Regions from separate parts of the Sporolactobacillus sp. KGMB 08714 genome, predicted to be linked through region 1. Evidence: riboswitches for the same ligand, from Rfam matches in the RefSeq annotation. Region 1 holds a riboswitch; each other region holds the start of a gene.

Region 1 (7,403 bases):
GCTGAAGCAAATTTTTCCGGAATGATAGATCAACAGTCAGTTCTAATGTATGTGACCTAAGCGGGCTGGTACTGTTCGATAACATCACTGAAAATTTGTCTGAGAAGTTTTTCAACATTCTAAGAGAATGATCACACAAATTGGACACTTTCAACCACCTTAATTTCAGGGTTTAGGGAACGAGCCACTGTACAGTTTTTTGCAATTAACTGGAGATCCTTCGTGGCCTTTGTTTCATTTGCCGAATCAACTGATAATAAAAATTGAATGTTTATCTCTGAAACGGGACATAATTCCTGATCTTCGTTTCTTTCATAATCGACATGAACACTTTGCAAAGTACAATCAATTCTTTGTTTATCAAGAATCCCTAAGTAGACATAAGTACTACATGCAGCCGTTGCAGCAATTAAAGTCTCTAATGGAGAAAATCCTGTTTCTTTTGATAAAATCCAATTATTATTCTCATTTACCAGTTCAACATGGCCTTTTACACTAACTAGTTTCATTTTGAAAACCCTCCTGTATGATTAATATTTGTATCCCATTAGTTTTCCATTTTCGGATCGAATGCATCTCGCAAGCCATCAGCCAATAAGTTGAAACAAATCATGAGAATAGAAAGCGCTACAGCAGGAATCCACATTAAATAGGGCATGTAGAGGAACGTCTGATATCCATCGTTCAACATTGTCCCCAAAGATGGTATCGGAGCAGGCAGACCAAGTCCGATAAAGCTTAAAAATGCTTCAAAAAAAATCGCAGAGGGAACGCTGAACATGATCTGGATAATAATCAGCCCCAAAATATTAGGTAATATATGTTTTACAGCGATGATTAAATTGTTCTCTCCAAGTGTTCTCGCAGCAAGCACGAATTCTTCGGATCTCAATTTCAAGGTTTGGGCTCGAACGACACGGGCCATTGAAGTCCAACCTGTGATAGCCATTGAACAGATTATTGAGAAGATACCTGGTTGCAATACTAAAAGCAACAGAACCATCACGACTAGATTAGGTATCCCTGAAATGATTTCAATAATTCGTTGCATCACCAGATCAATTCTTCCGCCGTAAAGTCCTGACATAAGGCCAAATGTGACACCAATTGCTAAAACCAGAAGTACATAGACAAAAGCAATGGTTAAAGAATTGCGGATACCAACCATTAACCGTGATAATACATCACGACCGAATTTATCAGTACCAAAGACATAATTTATATCACTTGGAACACCTGCTTTTTTATATACATCAACCCTTTTTCCTGCAACTAATGCGGTACCATTCAATCCATTTAAAGTACTCCCATAAATCTTAGGCGGCAGATAGCTGTAATCAGCATTTTGTTTAATCGGATTAGCCGGAGTCCACCAGATTGAAAGAATGGAGATAAGAATAAAAACGAATAAGACGAATGATGAAATAACTGCACCTTTGTTCTTCCTAAGTTTTCGCCATGAGTCCTGAAATACATTTAATGAAGGCCCAAAAGCTTTTTCCCATTCTTGTCCTTCAGAGTTTTGTAATGAGACAAATTCACTACCCGACACTTTCTTTAGACTCAAGTCCTTTTCCGTCATCTTTTCCCACTTCCTTGGATGTGAATACGAGGATCAATTAATCCATACAGCAGGTCAACAATTAAAATAACAACAATTAACATTGCTGAATACAAGATGGTTACAGCCATAATTGTTGGGTAGTCATCAGTCATAATTGACTTAACAAATTGTTCACCAATACCAGGAACAGCATAAATATTTTCTATCACAAGCGAACCTGTCATTAAATCAACTGCCATTGGACCCAGCAATGTCACGAGCGGTATTAAACTATTTCTCAGCCCGTGCTTGAAAGCAACTGTCAGTGCTGTCATTCCCTTTCCTCTTGCGAATTCAATGAAATTTTTATGCAAAACTTCAACCATTTCTGTCCGAATAAATCTGGCAGCATCAGCCATCGGCGACATGGCAAGCGCAAGGGTCGGCAATATGGTTGACTTGATTCCCTCATCCCACATGGCGATGGGAAATAATCTCAATTTAACAGCTAACAGATATTGCATGACAACCGCAAAAACAAAATTGGGTATTGATTTCCCAATTATTGCGATGACAGAACAAAGTGTATCAATCCAAGTATTTTGTCTTATGGAGGCCACCGCACCTAATATTATTCCGACAACCGTTCCAAGAACAATAGCCTGAATGCCCAATTGAAGTGACGGTCCAATCCGACTGGCTAACAGGGCGGACACGGGTTGATTATTAAACTGAAAAGAGACACCCATATTTCCAGACATCAGATTCCGTAGATATATAAAATACTGTTCCACAACTGGTTTGTCTAAACCAACCTGTTTGTTCAATAATGCAATTTGTGTTGGGGTTAACTTTTCCGGGTTTGCATAAGGCGATCCAGGCAGCAATTTCATTAAAAAGAAGGTAATTGAAATGATTAAAAAAAGGGTGATAAACATATAAACTATTCGCATTAGAATGTAACTGCCAAATCCACGCACAAAATGTCACCTCCACCATGATAAATGAATGTTCGTTCTAATCTTGTTCTTATACTTTTTTCTCATTTCTTCTTAATATGCAAATAGTGGATCTGTTAAAATAAAAATAATATTGAAGCTTTGGTTTCTCTAACTTGGTAATAAAAAATCTTAAAAGGACATCTCCTCTTAAGATTTAATAGACAGCATCTACAGAATGAAATTCCACTTTGAAGAAAACAAAGCTTACAAGAGATTCAATTTATATTTCTGCGATTTAATTGCTTCATCAAATATCGATCGGACCAGCCAAAGTGAATGGATTCATATTCAGATCCGGCCTGCTGCTGTTTCCCTGAATTTGGCCCTATGTCTATCGACAGGGACAATTATTTTACCAAATATGCATCTTTAAAATCAAGACTCGGTCCACTGCTATAAAAGTTGACATTTTTTAGTTTTACATTCTGTAAAAGCGAACTGCTTTGAAAGTAGACTGGAATAACTCCATAATCTTTCAATATAATGTTCTGTGACTTCAAAAGGTCGGTCCATCTTTTTTCAGGATTATTCGCATCTGTAACATCTGCAGCTTTCACTGCATCATCATACGTTTTGCTGGCATATTTTCCCCAGTTATTACCGGAATCAGAAACAAACAGTTTTAACAGACTGGAAGCATCAGGATAATCGGCCCCCCAGGTCAATAAAGCGAGATCATAATTTCCGCTTGTCGCTTTATTTATGAAAACAGATACTGGATTGACACTAATGTTCACCTTTATTCCCTTTAGGTTACTTTGCACAGCATTCTGGTAATTTTCTGATACAGTTCTCATTCTATCGGAGTCAAATGTTACCAGATTAATAGTCAGTGAACTAATATGCAGCTCCTTTTTAACCTGATCCCAGAGCTTTTTGGCTTTTGCAATATTTGTTGGCAAATGATTACCGGATACATTGGCAAAATCCTGCTTTGTATTAGGTTCAAAGTACAGACCATTCGGAACGATACCCGTCGCCGGTTTAGAACCATCGCCTATAATGTTATTTGCTAATTGTTTTCGATCAATAACCAGAGAAAGTGCTTCTCTTAATTTCTCATTTTTATATACTTTACGTGATAGATTCGGTGTTATATAAGCTAGTGTTGGAGCATTCTTTGAAATAAATCCTGGATCAGAAGCCTCCTGACGGGCATATTCTCCGGATATAGCTACTTGATCCAGCTTGCCTTCTTTATAAAGATTAATCGCGGTATTTGTATCCTTGAGCACTTCAACATTGATTTTATTCAATTTCACCGATTTTTTATTCCAATAGTTCGAGTTTTTTTCATAAGTCCAATTGCCACCAATTCCGGGACCTTTAAAACCCGTTAGAATAAATGGACCATTGTATATCGCATTATTACTATTTGAGCCAAAATTCTTTCCTTTACTATTTACATACTTCTCATTTAACGGATAATAGACCGGGTTTGCTAAGATTGACGAGAAATAGGGAGTTGCGTGATTCAGCGTAATCGAAATTGTATCATCGTTAATTGCTTTTGCTCCCAGTGTTGAAGCGGTTTTTTTACCTGCAATAATCTGATCTGCATTCTTGATAAACGTATAGAATGTTTGGTTCTCGGCCGCATTCTTAGAAGTAATAGCTCGCTTCCATGCGAAAATGTAATCGTTAGCCGTTACTTTATCACCATTTGACCATCTTGATTTTTTGTTTAGTTTTATTATATAAGTTGTACCATCCTTGCTGATTTCAGGGAGAGCTGCCGCTCCTTCAGGAATGGGCTTGTTGTTCTTATCAAGACGGTAGAGTCCTTCATAGATATTATTAATTGCTTCTTGGCTGTTAGAGTCCACTGCATTCGACGGATCAATACTGTTTAACTCCTGACTATCTGCGATCGTGATTTCTTGCGTATCACTTAAACCTTGTTTTTCGGAATTGCTGCTGCTTTGACTATTTGAACTACATCCGGATAATAACAGAACTACGACTGCTGTTAAGAGTATTTGCGTTACTCTTCTGTTCTTCATCTCTTTGCTCACTCCTAATGGATAACAGTTAAACACGCCACCAAATTTTAACCAAAATAAAAACAAGCCAGAGAAGAGTGACTTGCCATTATCTCTTCTCATCTTTTGAGCACAATAACGATGTACTCCTGGAATTGACACCATACACAACACGTGCTGGTTGTCGGGCTTCATAGGGCCAGTCCCTCCGCCGCTCTGGATAAGAATATATTTGTTATTTAATTGTAGTAAACTGTGTCTACTAACTATTACCGAGCATATTCCGGAACTTTGCTACTCTGATCATTGTCTAATATTATAATCCATACTTATCCCATGTCAATACCATATCTTTAAATTCGGCATCAATAACACTCTTGGTTTAACCAGTTTTGATTTTGCTTTCTTATGTGACTTATCGTATCGAAATAGCTTGTGGAATCGCATCTGTTTATCTAAGTATATGAACGTTATCGTAATTTACCCGAAGCAAGTCTGTTAGTCGAATGTACTGTTTCAAGCTTGCTGATTGGACTCTTCTATTTTATAACAGTTGATTTTAAGTCTATAAAGGGCTATGTGAGACTGCGCTATTATTTGGCTTTTATGCTTATTTTCATCGTCATCATGATTTCAAGTTTGTTTGTTAATCCCGTCAACATCGGTCTTGGAGATAGGTTCAATAACAATCTGCCATCAACGGTACAGAGTAAAAAAACAAGATCCGAATGCCCGTTGGATCGCATTGACGGTTCATCCATGGGTTCTTATCTCTATGCCCTTGGAATTAAGGATCTGGACGGAACCGATTATTATCCGGATATGAAAAAATAGAAGCTGATCGATCCAGACGGCAAATACTCGTTAATCTGAATGTTAATAATTTAAGAAAACTGAAGGTCGGATTATATATTGACCGCGCACAGACTGAAGACTTATACTCATGTAGACCTGCGTTTTCATCATCTGACTTCAAAACCGGCCGATGTATATTTTATCTATCGGGCCGGGCATTGGCAACTCGGCAGCTTCCTGAAAAATTCAGAACTGTTCAACGGTTATTTTCACGGAACAGGCTGGGGAGGGATCGCGGAAATTAAATATCTTCCGGCATGCAGAAAAAAAGAGTCGATCTGCGGAATGGGCCGAAGGGCAGAGATTGACAAAAAATGCTTTGAAAAAGACAAGATAGAGATTATATATAGAAAATCATAATGAAGTGTTTGGAATTTTTTGTAAAAGGCGGGCTTAAAATTGCGATTAAGGAGATATTGTACGCCCAAGGCGCTCTTTGTAAGTTATCTTCTGCTGGTACTTATTTTCAGGATCTTTATGGTATCTGATTTCAGAGTTTTTGCAGGCTTTACGGGCGGACCGGATGACGATCTGATGGTACGCGATGCCTCAAGTTTAATTGCTCATGACTGGCTGGGGCCGTTTGATAAATATACCCTGGCAAAGGGAATAACTTTTCCGGTTTACCTGACTGTTATGAATAAGTTCGGCATTCCGTTTCTCTTATCGAATGTGTTTTTAGAGTTTGCCGCCTGTGTCACGTTTGTCATGGTTATGCGCAAACTGATACCCAATCGGTTTTGGCTTGCCGTTCTGTACACGATATTAATGTTCAATCCAATGGCGACGTATTACTGGACATTTAATCGCGTTTACCGTGATTCCATTTACAGCTATCTGGTTATATTCCTTTTTTCCTGTATCATTTCCCTGTTTTTGAACCGGTACGGCTCTCTGCTGAAAACGGTGTGGTTAAGCGCGTGCTCCGGATTTTTCCTGGCTGCCGTCTGGCTTGCAAGAGAAGATTCTCCATGGGTGCTGCCATTTGTCATTGCCGCTCTGTTAATCACAGCTTTAGGCATTTGTTTCAATAAAAAAGCGGTTCAGAAAATTAAGCGTCTACTCGCACTTGCTCTTGTGCCGGGCATTCTCATTTTATCTATATTGCTTGTTTCAATAATTAATGAGCATGATTATGGCTATTTCGGCACCAATGAATTCACAAGCGGCAGTCTTCCGCTGCTTATTAAAGAACTGTCGATTATTAAACCGGATGTGTGGAATCCCCGTGTGCCGATTCCTAAATCGACGCGTGAAAAAGCTTATGCGGTATCGCCGACCTTTGCGAAAATCAAAGGTCAATTAGAGAATAATCATGCGATGATGGAAACAAAAGGGAATCCGACATGCGATATATTTGTCTGGATACTCCTGGACAGCGTACAGAATGCAGGCATGAGAAACGCCTCTTCAACGCAAAAATTTTATAAACAGTCGGCGGAAGAAATACAGAAAGCAATAAGAGAAGGAAAGCTGCAGACGCGCGGCGGTTATATAACGATCTTCGAGTCGCCCTGGGACAATCGCTACATCGGTCCTTTATTTAAGGCGCTGGGAGAAACGGTGCATATGACTGTTTTTATGGAAGATCATCTTCATCAAAAACTGGGGGCTGTGAATGTTCACTCTATCGGTCCGGCTGACAGGATACGTACATTGGAACGTGTAACAAACAATCTGGCATATAATTCTGCGGAGCCGATTCCGCCCCAGCAAAAGGTGGATTTTTTCAATAAACTGGCTTCCGTCTATAAATTTTTGAATCCGGCAGCCACTGTGCTGGCCGTTGCCGCCTATCTCTATATTTTTGTGCGTTTCTTAATCAGCATCCGTACGAAAAAATATATCTTTTTTTCTGAATGGATCATATTAACAGGTTTATGGATGAGTTATTTGGTAAGAATGCTTTTGCTCTCTTATTCTGATGTCGGCACTAATTTTATGCTGTATCCAATGTATCTTGCCCCCGGTTATTGGCTAATCGTGATGTTTAATTTTTCGAGCCTGTTTATTGCCGGCAGA
Region 2 (7,403 bases), on a different contig from region 1:
CACTGATTGCGATTGCTTCCGGTCTGAAGGGTGAATTGACCGGAAAAGAAAATATTGAGCTGAAATGTCTGATGCTCGGCTTCAATAAAAATGAAATCAAAGAGCTGACACCTGACATTATTGAATTTGCCGATATCGGCGATTTTATCGATCAGCCGGTCAAAACATACTCAAGCGGGATGCGGTCGAGACTCGGTTTTGCCATCTCGATCCATATTGATCCCGATATTCTGATTATTGATGAGGCGCTTTCCGTGGGGGATCAGACCTTTGCCGAAAAATGTCTGGATAAAATGAATGAGTTCAAAGAAAGCGGGAAGACGATCTTCTTTATCAGCCACTCGATCGGTCAGATGAAGCAGTTTTGTGAAAAGGCGCTGTGGATTCAGTACGGACGCGTTGACGATTACGGACGGATGAAGGACGTCATGCCCAAATACGAAGCGTTTATTAAGGACTTCAAGAAAATGACGCGGCAGGAACAAATGGATTTTCAGGAGAAAGTCAGGCGGAGCCGCATGGTCAATGCTTGATGCGTCGTGAGAGGCGCGTGTTGCTTTTCGCAGGCAGCCGGTCTCCGTTCCGTATCGTACGGATCGGAGCGGAAACATCTGCCCTATGAAAAAATCCCGCTCACAGGAGCGGGATGATACATAAAGTGTATTGGGGTTAGGGTTAGTAATCATATAGCCGTTTTTCGGCAATCCGAAACCTCATTTCTGATTTTTTATAAGAAGCGCTTTTTTTTCGCTGAAATTGCATACTTTTCCGTATATTTGATATATAATATATATATTAGTATTTAAATTTGTGAAAATAAGTACATTCTTGATTTCAGATAAAAAGTATCCGAATCCATGCGGCAAGGTCTGCGTCCGGCGGTGTTCCGTTTAAAGAGAACAGATGCTTTCAAAGATACGGAGACGCTGAAATTTTTTGGAATTGCGTTTTGGCAATCAGCCGGGTTTTAGATAGGCATGGACGGAAATGATATCGGGAAAGGCCGAGACGGCGTTCTGATAATATGGAAGGAGTGAAGGGTGCGCGTCGGATCTTTTTGAAAACGGTTACTTATCCGGCGGCCCGATCAGAGGATGAATAATGTTAATTTATTAAGAACCGCAGTGGAAAATCGGAAAAAATATCTGATTGAAATGCTGAAGGAAAACAGAGCGACCAGCGATCCGGGCAGCTTGAACAGATGGACGCTGTCTGAGCTTGAAAATGAATGGAAACGCTATCAGAAATGGCAGAAAAGGAATATCGGATAAGTGCAGCGCGCGAAAACGGACAAAAGCGGAGAAGTATGCGGAAAAACGTGGTACAATAATGAGCAACGGGCGCCTTTATCCATGAGCAAAAAGCGGGCGAAAATTGCCGAAATAAAAAGAGCCGGCGGAGCGGAAAGGCGCTGAAAAACCGGGGAGACGATTTTTTTTGGCTGCGATTAAAACATTTGAGGATTTTTACGGAAACAGGGTCAGTCTTGCTGTTGCCGATTTTCCGTTTTCCGATCGGCCGAAGCACGTCTGGGTCATCTGCCGTTTTCATGAACAATGGCTGCTCACGCTGCATTTGCGCCGGGGCCTCGAATTCCCGGGCGGTAAAGTGGAGAAGGGTGAAAATGCCGACGATGCTGCGCGCAGGGAAGTCGATGAAGAGACGGGGGCGCATATCGGCCGCCTGTTTCCAGTCGGCCAGTATCGTGTCGACGGAAAAACCGATTCCATCGTTAAGAATATTTATTATGGCGAGATCGATCGGATCGAACTGAAAAAAAGCTATCTGGAAACCGGAGGTCCGCGATTTATCAGCAGGCTGCCCGATTCGCTTGCGACGGACGGAAGATACAGTTTTTTGATGAAAGACCGCGTGCTTTCCGAATCAATGAAGGCGATCGCTGCCGGGAAATTCGGCGGCCGCCGGGTTCTTCATGTGCATCGGGATGCATTTGATGATTAAAAAAAGGCATCGCCCTCGAAAATAAAGGGCAATGCCTTTTTGATTGTTCACATTTATTATTCAGCCAGCGGCCCTGCAGAGCGGATCGCTTCGGATGCTTCAGGAAAACTGCCGAAGTTGTTTTTGAATTTTTTGGCAAGCTGCCGGGCGCTTTTATCGTATGCATCCCGGTCGGACCACGTCTCCCACGGCAGCAGGACTTTGTCGGGAACGCCGGGGCATTTTTTCGGAATGTGCAGGCCGAAGATCGGATCCGTGACCGTTTCCGTATCGGAAAATTTGCCTTCAAGCGCAGCCTGGATCATCAATCGAGTATAGGAGAGCTGCATTCTTTTTCCGACGCCGTACGGTCCGCCCGTCCAGCCTGTGTTGACCAAATAGGCAGCCGCGTGATGCTTTTTGATTCTTGCACCCAGCAGTTCGGCGTAGGTCGATGCCGGAAGCGGCATAAACGGTGCTCCGAAGCAGGTTGAAAAGGTAGCCTCCGGATCGGTCACGCCTCTTTCGGTTCCGGCCAGCTTACTTGTGTATCCCGACAGGAATTGGTACATAGCCTGTTCCGGCGTCAGCAGGCTGATCGGCGGCAGCACGCCGAATGCATCCGCCGTCAGGAAGATGATGGCATTCGGGTGTCCGCCGACGCTCGGAATCAATGCGTTCGGGACATTTTCAAGTGAGTAGGCAGCACGCGTGTTCTCTGTCAGAGAACCGTTGTCATAATCCGGTTTGCGGTCATCATGATGGATGACAACGTTTTCGAGAACAGTGGCAAATTGAATGCTGTTGTAAATCTGCGGCTCTTTTTCTTTTGAAAGCCGGATTGTTTTTGCGTAGCAGCCACCCTCGATGTTGAACACACCCTGATCCGACCAGCCGTGTTCATCATCGCCGATTAAATCACGGTCGGGAACATTTGATAAAGTCGTTTTTCCTGTGCCGGAAAGGCCGAAGAATAAAGCGACTTTTCCGTTCTTTCCCTGGTTTGCCGAGCAGTGCATCGACATAACTTGTTTCTGCGGAAGCAGATAGTTCATCACTGTAAAGATCGACTTCTTGATCTCGCCACCGTATTCGGTGCCGCCGATCAAAACGATGCGATGCGTGAAGGAAATAATGATAAATGCTTCCGAACGGGTACCGTCAATCGCCGGATCTGCTTTGAATCCGGGGGCGGAAAGAACGGTGAAATCGGCACTGTGGCTCTTCAGTTCATCCGGAGTCGGGCAAATGAACAGCTGACGGCAGAACAGATTCTGCCAGGCGTATTCATTGACCACCTGAATGGAGAGACGATGATTCGGATCGGCTCCGGCAAAACCCTGAAAAACAAAACGATCCTGCTGATCGTTCAAGTAGCGAACGACTTTCTGATAAAGCTTAACGAAAACAGATTCACCGATCGCCTGGTTTCGATTCCAGTCAATCCGATTTTCTGTTGTTTCATCTTTTACAAAGAATTTGTCTTTGGGGGACCGTCCTGTATATTTTCCGGTCGTCACGGCCAGTGCCCCCTTGTCCGTTAAAGCGCCTTCATTTTTAGCGAGCGCTTTCTCAACAAGTTCTGCAGAAGACAGATTCACAAAGGTATTTTTCGCTTTGAACAGTTCAGAGATGAGCGTATTGGAAACCGTCACATTCATATTAACATCCCTTCCTCATTTTATAGCCATCATACTTTCGACACCTAAAGTATAGCACACTTAAAAAGTGAACCATAATTATTTCGGAAAAATTGCCGGAATCTCCTGCACGCACCGGCATAATGGTATGGCTCAAAACCGCCCTTTAAGAGGCGGCGGAATTTCATTGACAGTGGTAATTCCCTGCGTTATTATGGGAATTATAATATGGCTGCTCTTATTCCGAGTAGGTGGAGGGACAGGCCCGGTGAAGCCCGGCAACCGGCCGCTTGCGGTACGGTGCTAACCTGCAGGAGAAATTTTCTTCTGATTAATAAGAGATGCGTGATAAGAAACGGCCTAATCCTTTACACAAGGGAACGGGCCTTTTTCATGCCTTATTAAAAGAAAAGTCACGGATCGGGTACCGTTATAACTATTTTGTATATAATGTCTGAAAGGCAGGGAAGGAAAATGAAGAAAAAGTATTCAAGAAGACTGTTCACGTCGGAATCGGTGACGGAAGGCCATCCTGATAAAATCTGCGACCAAATATCAGATGCGATTCTTGATGAGATTCTGAAAGGGGATCCCAACGCGCGCGTGGCCTGCGAAACGGCCGTAAACACCGGCCTCGTTCTTGTCACGGGAGAAATATCGACATCGACTTATGTCGATATACCGAAAGTGGTGCGCCGGACGATCAGGGACATCGGCTATGACGACGGCAAATACGGATTCGATGCTTCGAACTGTGCGATTCTGACATCGATCGAGGAGCAGTCGGCGGATATTGCCCAGGGCGTGAACCAGGCGCTTGAAGCGCGTGAGGGGAAAATGACGGATGACCAGATAGAGGCGATCGGAGCCGGCGACCAGGGACTGATGTTCGGCTTTGCGGTTAACGAAACACCCGAGCTGATGCCGATGCCGATTTCACTCGCGCATAAACTGGCCAAACGCCTGGCCGACGTCAGAAAAAGCCGCGAACTGACATACCTGAGGCCGGACGGTAAGACGCAGGTAACGGTAGAGTATGATGAAGAGGGCCGTCCGGCGCGTATTGACACGATTGTCGTTTCGGCACAGCACGATCCGGATGTGGCTGAAGCCAGAATCAAAAGGGATCTGCTTGATCATGTGATCTATCCGACACTGCCGCAGGACCTGATCGACAGTAAAACCAAATTCTTCATTAATCCGACAGGACGTTTTGTCATCGGAGGGCCGCAGGGCGATGCGGGCCTGACGGGGCGCAAAATCATTGTCGATACTTATGGCGGATATGCCCATCACGGCGGCGGCGCGTTTTCGGGCAAAGACGCAACGAAAGTCGACCGTTCGGCATCCTATGCCGCGCGTTACGTGGCCAAGAATATTGTTGCGGCAGGCCTTGCCGATAAATGCGAGGTTCAGTTTGCCTATGCGATCGGTGTGGCTCAGCCTGTTTCGATTTCCGTCGATACATTCGGGACAGGGAAGGCGGCGGAAGAACGGCTGGTAGAACTGATCCGCGACAATTTCGATCTGCGTCCGGCGGGTATTATCAGAATGCTTGATCTGCGCCGGCCGATTTATCTTCAGACAGCAGCGTATGGCCATTTCGGACGGACCGATATTGATCTTCCGTGGGAAAGAACGGATAAGGCCGAATTGCTGAAGCAGCAGGTTCTGGCGGGTTCCTCGGCATCCGAAAAATAAAAACCATGATTAAAGCCGTTTTCCGTTGGGCTTGAGAGCGGAAAACGGCTTTTTAAATGATTCGGGAAAATTGAAGCCGGGCGTACGACAAGAAACGAAAATTTTTTCGATAATAGTGTATTATAATAAAAAGGAGATTGAGCCGGGCCGTATCGCTAAAATAATTTTTTAGACGGATTCGACGGCGCGGAGACGAAAACTATTTCATAGTGTAGACGGTTCAGAGAAAGACAAATTAAGACGGGCAAAGGAGGTATTCTTCATGGCCGTACCATCCGGACCGCTGCGGCTGATGGCGCAAATTTATCGGAAAGTGCTTCCGCAAGTACACGGCGAGCTTGAAAACTGGAAAAAGAAAGCGCGCGCCATTCCGGACCCGGAACTGCGCAGACAGGCGCTCGCAAGCCTGCAGACGAAAGCGTTCCACTGTGAAGGCGGCGCTATTTACAGCTTGCTCGCCGGAGAAAAAAGAAGCGAAGTGATTTCTTTTATCGTTGCCTACCAGACGATCAGCGATTATCTGGACAATCTGTGCGACAGAAGCGTATCGCTTGATCCCGTGGACTTCCGCAGGCTTCACAGCGCCATGTTGCACGCGCTGACTCCGGGCACCGGCCCGTCCGATTATTATCAATATCGGGACGTCTCGTCCGACGGCGGTTATCTTCAGGATCTTGTATCGACCTGTCAGGGCGTTCTGTCCCGATTGACTGCGCTCGGCGACATTCAGCCGGCACTGCATGAGCTGGCCGGTTTTTATTGCGATCTTCAGGTGCACAAACATGTCGAAAAGGATCAGCGCGTTCCGCGGCTGATCGCCTGGTTTCAGAAGTATAAGAACAGATTTCCTGAAATGAGCTGGTATGAATTTGCTGCCTGCTCGGGTTCCACCCTCGGCATTTTCTGCATCGTATCCTATGCGGCTGCCCGGGGCCGTGAGATGGGGCAGCTCGTTCAGACGATCAAGAACAGTTATTTTCCATGGGTTCAGGGTCTGCATATTTTAATGGATTATTTTGTTGATCAGGAAGAGGATAAACAGGAAGGGGATCTCAACTTCTGCTTTTATTACAACAGTGAGGAAGAAATGATGGCCCGCTTTAATCATTTTATTGAGGAAGCGGATGCGGCAATTGACGGCATGCCGGACCGGAACTTTCACAAAATGATCAATCGCGGGCTGCTCGGCATCTATCTCGCAGACAGAAAAGTGGCCAGGCAGCGCAATGTACGGGTTCTGGCCAGAAAATTAATTCGGCGTTCCGGGGGCTGCGGTTTGTTTTTCTTTGTCAACGGATGGATTTACCGCAGGCTGCGGCAAAGCGTCTGAACGCAGCAGACCAGAAGGCGGGCGCCCTTTCGAGTGCCCGCCTTCTTCAATTTTTCATGCAGCATTCAGTTTTCGGGCGATCGGGCAGCCTGAGGCCGATAATATTTCCCCTGCCAGCTGTCACGTCTCGCCAGCTCGTCGTCGATGGCGTCAAGCACTTCCCATTTGTTCAGGCTCCACATCGGACCGATCATCAGATCGGCGGGACCGTCCCCGGTGAGTCTGTGAATGATCATGTGCGGCGGCAGGATTTCCAGCTGGTCGCAGACCAGGTTCACATAAGTATTGAAATCGAGAAACTTCAGCAGACCTTTTTCATACTGCTTGACCATCGCTGTTTTTTTAAGTAGATGAAGAAGATGGATTTTAATGCCCTGGATATCGAGCCCTGCAACCGTTCGGGCCGTTTCCATCATCATCTGCGTCGTTTCGCCGGGCAGCCCGTCAATAATATGGACGCAGACCGGAATGCTCTTTCTGCGCAGTTTTTCGACGCCGTCGGCAAAACACTGATAGTCGTGTGCCCGATTGATCAGGCGCCCGGTCCGGTCGTGGACGGTCTGCAGGCCGAGTTCGACCCATAGAAAGGTGCGGCTGTTCAGTTCCGCCAGATAATCGACGACATCGTCCGGAAGACAGTCCGGACGTGTCGCAATCGACAATCCGACGCATCCTTTCTGCTCGAGAATGACTTCAAAACGTTCCCTGAGTCTTTCAACTGGCGCATACGTATTGGTAAAGGCCTGAAAAAAACCGATATAGCCGGCTGCATGTGGCCACTTTTTCAGCAT
Region 3 (7,403 bases), on a different contig from region 1:
GCGTGACAACGGGCGCCCTTGAATCAAGAAGCCATGTTGCCGCATAGTGGGTATCGGAAATACGGAACATCGGCGGCTGTTCGAGAGTATCTATTTTCAATGCGTAAGGATTGCGGGGCGCAAACGCATCCCCTTTCGGCGGATGGATTAGGTCGGGCGGCGATCCCGGAATGGTATGGAGCTCTTTATCCGTAAGATTCAGGGTGGGCATGGAACCGATCAATCCCCACGTATAGGGATGCTTCGGATTATAAAAAATTTCATCCACTGTTCCGATTTCAACAATCCGCCCCGCGTACATTACAGCTACACGACTGGCCACATTGGCCACAACGCCCAGGTCATGGGTAATAAAAATAATGGATGTCTTCATCCTTTTCTGAAGGTCTTTCAATAATTCAAGAATTTTCGCCTGAATCGTCACATCCAGGGCCGTAGTCGGCTCATCGGCAATGAGTATTTCAGGGTTGCATGCCAATGCGATGGCAATGACCACGCGCTGACGCATCCCTCCGGAAAACTGATGAGGATATTGCCTGATTCTTGTTTCCGGCTGAGAGATACCGACCATATTCAGCAATTCGACGGCTTTTTTTCTTGCCTGATCTCTCTTCAATTTTTGATGCATACGCAGGGGCTCAATCATTTGCCGCTCAATTGTCAGAGTTGGATTGAGGGAAGTCATGGGATCCTGAAAAATCATTGCGATGTCTTTTCCCCGTATCTTCATCATTTGTTTTTCAGAAGCACGGGATAAATCGATGCCGTTAAAAAGAATGGAGCCCTTTTGAATATCCGCTGTTTTCTCAGGAAGAAGACGCATGACCGCTCTGGCAGTAACGGACTTTCCCGAACCGGATTCACCGACAATCGCCAGTGTTTCCCCCCGATAGAGAGTCAGATCGATGCCGCGGACGGCTTGAACATCCCCCGCCCGCGTGTGAAACGAAACGGATAAACGATTTATTTGCAATATTTTAGAATCTGTCAAATCAACCACCTCAACTCTGGCTTCTTCATCAACCACTTTATTTTACGGGTTCAATAGCATCCCTCAACGCATCGCCAATAATATTAAAAGATAAAATGACAATCAGAATGAGCACTCCCGGAAAAATAGCAAGATAACCGGCAGTTCCGATATAATCCTGTGCGTTATTCAGCATGCTCCCCCAGGAGGATGCAGGCGGCTGTACCCCGAGTCCGAGAAAACTCAGCGCTGATTCGGTTAAGATTGCATTGGCGACATTGAGCGAAGCAGCCACAACAATGGACGGCATCACTCCCGGAATCAGATGCTTGAAAATGGCCCGCCACATCCTGACGCCAATCGATTGGGCATAAAGCATAAATTCCTGTTCCTTTATACTCATTGTCTGGGACCGTACGATTCTTGCGACGTCCATCCACGACAACAATCCTATAATGATGATCATGTTCGCGACGCTCGGCTTCAGATAAGCATTGAGAATCATCAGGATGAAAAAAGACGGAAGTGTCATAAACACGTCCAGAGTTCTCATGAACAAACTGTCGACCCCGCCGCCCAGATAGCCCGATACCGTTCCAATCAGGGTTCCGAGAGAAACGGCGATCAGCATTGAAAGCAGTCCAACTGCAAGAGAGACCCGGCCTCCGTACAGAATTCGGGTCAGATAGTCGCGCCCATGGTCATCGGTACCGAACCAGTGCGCCCATGAAGGTGCCCGGAGCTTATCAGTAATCGATAATTGATTCGGATCATAAGGGGAAAGAAACGCAAACAGACAAACAATGGTCAGCACAATCAATACGGAGCCGGCCGTTACAGCCCGGCGATCATGAATCAGCCGATAAAGAACGGTTTTTCGGCGTTCCTTATAAGTCACTTGTTCCGTTACAATAGAACCCTGGTTGAGAAGTTCAAAACGTCCATCATACATTTTGGGTTCACCTTACTTTCGAATTCTTGGATCTACAATTTGATAAGTGATGTCCGCAAGAAGATTCCCGATAATCAGCAATAATCCTGAAAAAAGCGTCATCGCCATAATAATCGGATAATCCAGGCTGAATATCGCATTCACACTGAGCGAACCCAGTCCCGGCCATGAAAAGACGCTTTCCGTAATATAAGCGCCGGAAATCAATGCCGGAAGCGACATGCCAAGCAATGTAATCACCGGAAGCATCACATTTTTCAAAACGTGATACCATAATAGTTTCCAAATGGAGAGCCCCTTGGCACGGCCAAATTCGACATAACTTTTTCTGATCTCAGACAGGGTGTTGGAGCGGACATAGCGATAGTAAGCCCCGCATCCCTGAAAAGTCAAAGTCGTCACCGGCAGCACAGCATGCCATACCAAATCACCGAAGCTGTTCACACCAACCGTTTGCATGCCAAGCGACGGCAACCAGTTAAGCTTCACTGAGAAAAAATCAATCAGAAGTATCCCGAACCAGAATACCGGAATAGAGATACTGATGTACGAAATCATATTCAGCACATGGTCAATCCAGGTATTTTCATACTTTGCTGCGATCAGGCCCAGTGGAATCGAGAACATAAGCGTCGCCGCCAGCGAGGTACCCATTAAACCGACCGTCGCAGGCAGTCTTTGAATGATCTGCCCGAGAACGGGCTGACTGTTTATCAGCGAATAGCCCAGATTGCCATGCAGGATCTGGCCCAGCCATCTGAAATATTGAATATATACCGGAAACGTGAGTCCGAGACTTTTCCGGATCCGTTCGACATCTTCCGGATGCATATTGGGGGTGACAAACATCTTTACCGGATCTCCCGGCGATAATTTAATCAGTGCAAAGGAGATAATAGAAATTACAAACAGCAATGGAATGATCTGAAGCACGCGTCTGACTGCCATTCTCATCAATCCTTATTCCTCCCAAAAAAGCAGACTTGGTGTCGCCACCAAGTCCGTGATCCTAACAGACACAAATTGATTATTATTTCAAATAAAGTTTGGATAAATCTCTTAAAATCGTCACCGGCTGCGGTTTGGCGGCATCGATGCCGCCATAATTTTTACTGATGGCAAAAAGCGCATCGTCATAAGAGATCGGGTAGAGTACCGCATCATCTGCAAGCTGTTTCTGAATCTGATCATATTCAGCGAATCGTTTGGTCTGGTTTGTCTCAACGGATGCCGTATCCCAAACTTTATCGAGCGCAGCGTTGTGATAGTTTGCATAGTTATATTGCGAGGCCGACTGGAAAAGCATCTTATACGTATCGGCTTCAGGTCCCATAATATAGCCGTTGAGTAAAATACCGTCGGCCGTGCTCTTACGATCGAGCTCAATGTTGGTAAAGGCCGCCGGATCCGTCGGCTTCAGCTGCAAATTCAAACCGATTTTCTTGAATTGCTGCTGGAAATAAAGCGCAATGCTTTCCTGAGCCTTATTATTATTCAGGTAAAGAATGGTAAACGGCTTCTTCTTATCTACCTTACTCTGATCAAGAAGCTGTTTCGCTTTGGTTAGATTATATGGATACGTTTGAACATTGGTATCCTGGAACTTTACATCTGAAGTAAAGATAGAAGATGCCGGAACCGCGTATTTATTAGAACCGTAGGCTGACTTTATGATATCTTCCCTGTTCAGCGCGTAGGAAATAGCCTGGCGAAACGTTTTGTTTTTAAACGCCGGTACATTCTCATTGAAGGTCGCATAGTTCAGACGATATTCGGGGTAGGAAACCACGTCAACATTCCCCTTGCCGGTCACATTAGCCACATCTTCAGGCTGAATAGCTTTCAACTGTATGCTTCCGTTTTGCAGGCCCAGATTGGCCGCGTTCTGATCTTTCGCAATCTGAAAGACTACTTTATCAAGATGCGGTTTTCCTGCGTAGTAACCATCGAATCGTTTCAATTCAACATACTGGCCGGGTTTATAGGTGACAAACTGATAAGGTCCCGATCCAATCGGATGGTTGTTTTTTGTGCTTTTCTGGAGATTGCTTTCGTTGGCGAAAACATGCTGAGGAATCGGAAAGAGCTGTTCCAGATTCAACTGAAAAGAAGGGGCAACCGTCGGAAGCGTGAACTGAACCGTTTGATTGTCTAAAGCAACCGCTTTGACCGGCTCATTATTAAAAACAAAGTTGCCGCGAAGATCGCTGTTTTGTTTTGGATCGAGGATCGTATTGATCGTGAAGACAACATCCTTGGCCGTTAACGGTTTCCCATCCTGCCACTTCAAATTTTTCTTGAGTATGAGTTTATACGTCTTTTGATCCTTTGATACTGTCAGTTTATCGGCTAACGCCGGTATAACCTTCCGGCCGCTGATATAAAACAGCGGAGCAAACAGGGCTTGCTGAATAGTCAGGGTGACACGGTCGCTGGCGTAATTCGGGTTCAGAACATCCGGATCCCCTGATACAGCAATGGTAATCGATCCCCCCTCTTTACTTCCCTTGCTTGATGATGCTGTACCCGAACCGCATGCCGTTAGCGACGCGATCAAGAGCACGGCAAAAAAAGTAAGCAGCAGCTTTTTCAATTCTCTTCCCCCTCGTAGAAAAATAATAAAATCATACAGCCTTTTTTCTCTTTTAAATAAACCTGCTCAAACAATGATGATCCATCCATTTATTATTTTTTCTCAGGACGAGCCCCCCTCCCGCACTCCGGAAACAAAAAAACAAGCCAAATAAGATAAAAAGGCTTGTCATCCGTCCCTCTTATCTTCAGAACAACAATCGTTCTCCTGGAATTAACACCATACACGCCAATGTGCTGGTTGTCGGGCTTCCTCGGGCCAGTCCCTCCGCCACTCTGGATAAGAAATATAGCATATTAAGTTGATGTGATTAATAATAAATTGTTAAGCCTCCGATGTCAATGATTAAGTGCATTAATCCTATAGACTTTTATAGCATTATCCATTTTGACAAACAATCATGCGGCCTGAAAAGAGATTCAGAAATGTCGCATACTGCTGCAAAATATTTTTAAATGGGTATCCTGTCGGACCGCGATGTGAAAACGCTATCGACGGGGCGATACTCCGCTTGAATGGGGCGGATCGCGACCATTTCAGGGCGATTGTCCGCTGCTTTAGGGCGATTCATTCTTTTTTCAGGGCGATAAGCTCTTGGCGGGGCGATACTTGGCCAAAACAGGGCGGATCGCGACCATTTTAGGGCGATTGTCCGCTGCTTTAGGGCGATTCATTCTTTTTTCAGGGCGATAAACTCTTGGCGGGGCGATACTGGCCGGCGGCCCGGCTGCATAGAGTGGATTTCAGTTCCTTATCGACCGTCACAGAGAGTTTATCGGTCGTTACACCCGGTTTATCGACCGTTCGGAGCAGTTTATCGGTCGTCGGCGGTGCTTAATCGGTCTTCAGCTATTACACCCGGTTTATCAACCGCGACAGGATTTTATCGACTGCTGCAGAAGTTTGTTAGTCACGGAAACGCTCTCCGTCTTTCAAAAGATAGATGGTTTCAGGAAGAGTCGAACATCCATTGACGGCACAGCAGGACAATAAGCTAAAGAGGCACTCCTATTAATGTCCGAAACTGCTTGCTCATTCTGCAGCCGTTCCCCGTCTACAAATTCCAATGACAAGAAATTTTTTTGCTCAAAGGTTCCCTGTTGTTCTATAATAGATAATTATGGTATATAACAGCTGAGGAATTTTAAATTTTCCTGTGAGATGCTGATGAGCGGGTCCTGTTTTATTCCGGCTATCTTAGCAGGCCGCACATTGCTGATGAGGATGCCAGACGGATGACTACATATTTTTATAGAGCCTGATCCTGTTCGTTTGTTGCGACGGCAGCCTTACGATGCCGTCGTTTACTTAAAAAAACCGGTACGGCATACACGATCTGGCCGATGCAGGCATTGTTTTAACCGGGAGCATGAGTATTTATTTTGTTTGTTAAAAAGCCGATGCCGGCGCTGAAGATGATTTTGACTGTCTTTACCGGTGTGGCACCATCGGAGCGGACCGTCTTGGGGAAACAGATGCCGGCCAGCTCAGCCAGCCCTTCATCACGCGGCGGCAAAATTAAACGGCTGTATTGTTTAACAAAGCTCCTGATTGCCAACACTTTCCATAGATAAAGGCATTGATCTGCCCGCTTTCAGGAAACTCTAAAACGGGAATCGAACCTCGCCGTTCCCGCCACGAACCCTCACAGGAGAACACACCCCCCTTTATGTCTCTCTCAGCATGCCCGGTTATGCCCGCCATCTGGGATTCAGCGCTGTTTCATGAAGCCGAGGTTCAGCAGAATATGAAGTTCAAACTGTTTTTTTTGAAGTTTCATTCAGGAAAGAAGAGGAATTATGTCAGAGAATAAAAAATTAAATCGTGGTTTAAAGAACCGGCACATTCAATTAATGGCTATCGGCGGAGCCATTGGGACTGGACTTTTCCTGGGCGCCGGAAAATCCATTCACTTAGCCGGTCCCTCCATCTTACTCGTTTACTTAATCATTGGTATCGCTCTTTTCTTCGTCATGCGGGCCTTAGGAGAATTGCTCATCTATCGGCCTACAACCGGTTCGTTCGCCGCATTTGCCGAGGAATTCATAGGACCGTGGGCCGGTTTCATTACCGGCTGGACCTATTGGTTCTGCTGGATCGCGACGGCTATCGCGGAAATAACGGCCGTCGGCATTTACATCCAATTTTGGTTTCCGGCTGTCCCGCAATGGATCCCGGCGCTTATCTGCGTTCTTGCCTTATTTATTCTGAATATGTCGACTGTCAGAGCTTTTGGTGAAATTGAATTTTGGTTTGCTTTAATAAAAATTATTGCAATCTTAGCCTTGATTGCAATAGGATTGGTTCTTGTACTGGCAGGATTTCACAATCATGAGACGCACGCCGCCTTTTCAAATTTATGGGCCAACGGCGGATTTTTCCCTAACGGGTTTACCGGATTTGTCCTTTCATTCCAAATGGCCGTATTTGCTTTTGTCGGCATAGAGCTTGTCGGCATTACGGCCGGGGAAACGGATCGCCCGGACAAAACGCTTCCTAAAGCCATTAACAACATACCGATTCGAATTTTGATTTTCTATATCGGCGCCCTTTTAATGATCATGTCAATTTATTCCTGGAATGACGTCAGTCCTTCAAGCAGTCCGTTTGTCCAGGTTTTTACAATGGTCGGAATACCCAGTGCAGCCGGTATTGTTAACTTTGTCGTCCTGACGTCCGCCGCTTCTTCATGTAACAGCGGCATTTTCAGTACAAGCAGAATGCTGTATTCGCTTGGCGAACGCGGTGAAGCACCAGGCAAATTAAAAGTCCTGAACAGCAGGAACGTCCCTGCTCCCGCATTAATTGCATCAGTCATTATGCTCTTAATCGGTGTGCTGCTTAATTATATCATTCCCAATGCAACGACCGTTTTTACCCTTGTAACC

What was found. Region 1 has a riboswitch for S-adenosylmethionine ahead of Q6A92_RS09250 (peptide ABC transporter substrate-binding protein). Riboswitches for the same ligand answer to the same signal wherever they lie in the genome.
Region 2: linked by a shared signal. The riboswitch ahead of metK (methionine adenosyltransferase) and the one ahead of Q6A92_RS09250 (peptide ABC transporter substrate-binding protein) in region 1 are both predicted to bind S-adenosylmethionine.
Region 3: linked by a shared signal. The riboswitch ahead of Q6A92_RS00315 (ABC transporter substrate-binding protein) and the one ahead of Q6A92_RS09250 (peptide ABC transporter substrate-binding protein) in region 1 are both predicted to bind S-adenosylmethionine.

Annotation. Positions count from the first base shown of each region.
Region 1 is NZ_JAUUBW010000017.1:28,458-35,860, forward strand. Features, by position in the region: gene Q6A92_RS09235 (OsmC family protein) at 132-509, opposite strand; gene Q6A92_RS09240 (ABC transporter permease) at 548-1,582, opposite strand; gene Q6A92_RS09245 (ABC transporter permease) at 1,579-2,496, opposite strand; gene Q6A92_RS09250 (peptide ABC transporter substrate-binding protein) at 2,892-4,547, opposite strand; SAM riboswitch class I at 4,643-4,753, opposite strand; gene Q6A92_RS09255 (hypothetical protein) at 5,106-5,360, shown strand; gene Q6A92_RS09260 (hypothetical protein) at 5,781-7,403, shown strand, end outside.
Region 2 is NZ_JAUUBW010000067.1:32,317-39,719, reverse strand. Features, by position in the region: gene tagH (teichoic acids export ABC transporter ATP-binding subunit TagH) at 1-533, shown strand, start outside; gene Q6A92_RS18315 (Fur-regulated basic protein FbpA) at 1,095-1,271, shown strand; gene ytkD (RNA deprotection pyrophosphohydrolase) at 1,438-1,962, shown strand; gene pckA (phosphoenolpyruvate carboxykinase (ATP)) at 2,019-3,602, opposite strand; SAM riboswitch class I at 3,817-3,922, shown strand; gene metK (methionine adenosyltransferase) at 4,056-5,282, shown strand; gene Q6A92_RS18295 (tetraprenyl-beta-curcumene synthase family protein) at 5,545-6,612, shown strand; gene Q6A92_RS18290 (TIGR01212 family radical SAM protein) at 6,678-7,403, opposite strand, start outside.
Region 3 is NZ_JAUUBW010000001.1:64,534-71,936, reverse strand. Features, by position in the region: gene Q6A92_RS00330 (ABC transporter ATP-binding protein) at 1-991, opposite strand, end outside; gene Q6A92_RS00325 (ABC transporter permease) at 1,029-1,922, opposite strand; gene Q6A92_RS00320 (ABC transporter permease) at 1,935-2,879, opposite strand; gene Q6A92_RS00315 (ABC transporter substrate-binding protein) at 2,953-4,515, opposite strand; SAM riboswitch class I at 4,694-4,801, opposite strand; gene Q6A92_RS00310 (hypothetical protein) at 5,898-6,089, shown strand; gene Q6A92_RS00305 (amino acid permease) at 6,315-7,403, shown strand, end outside.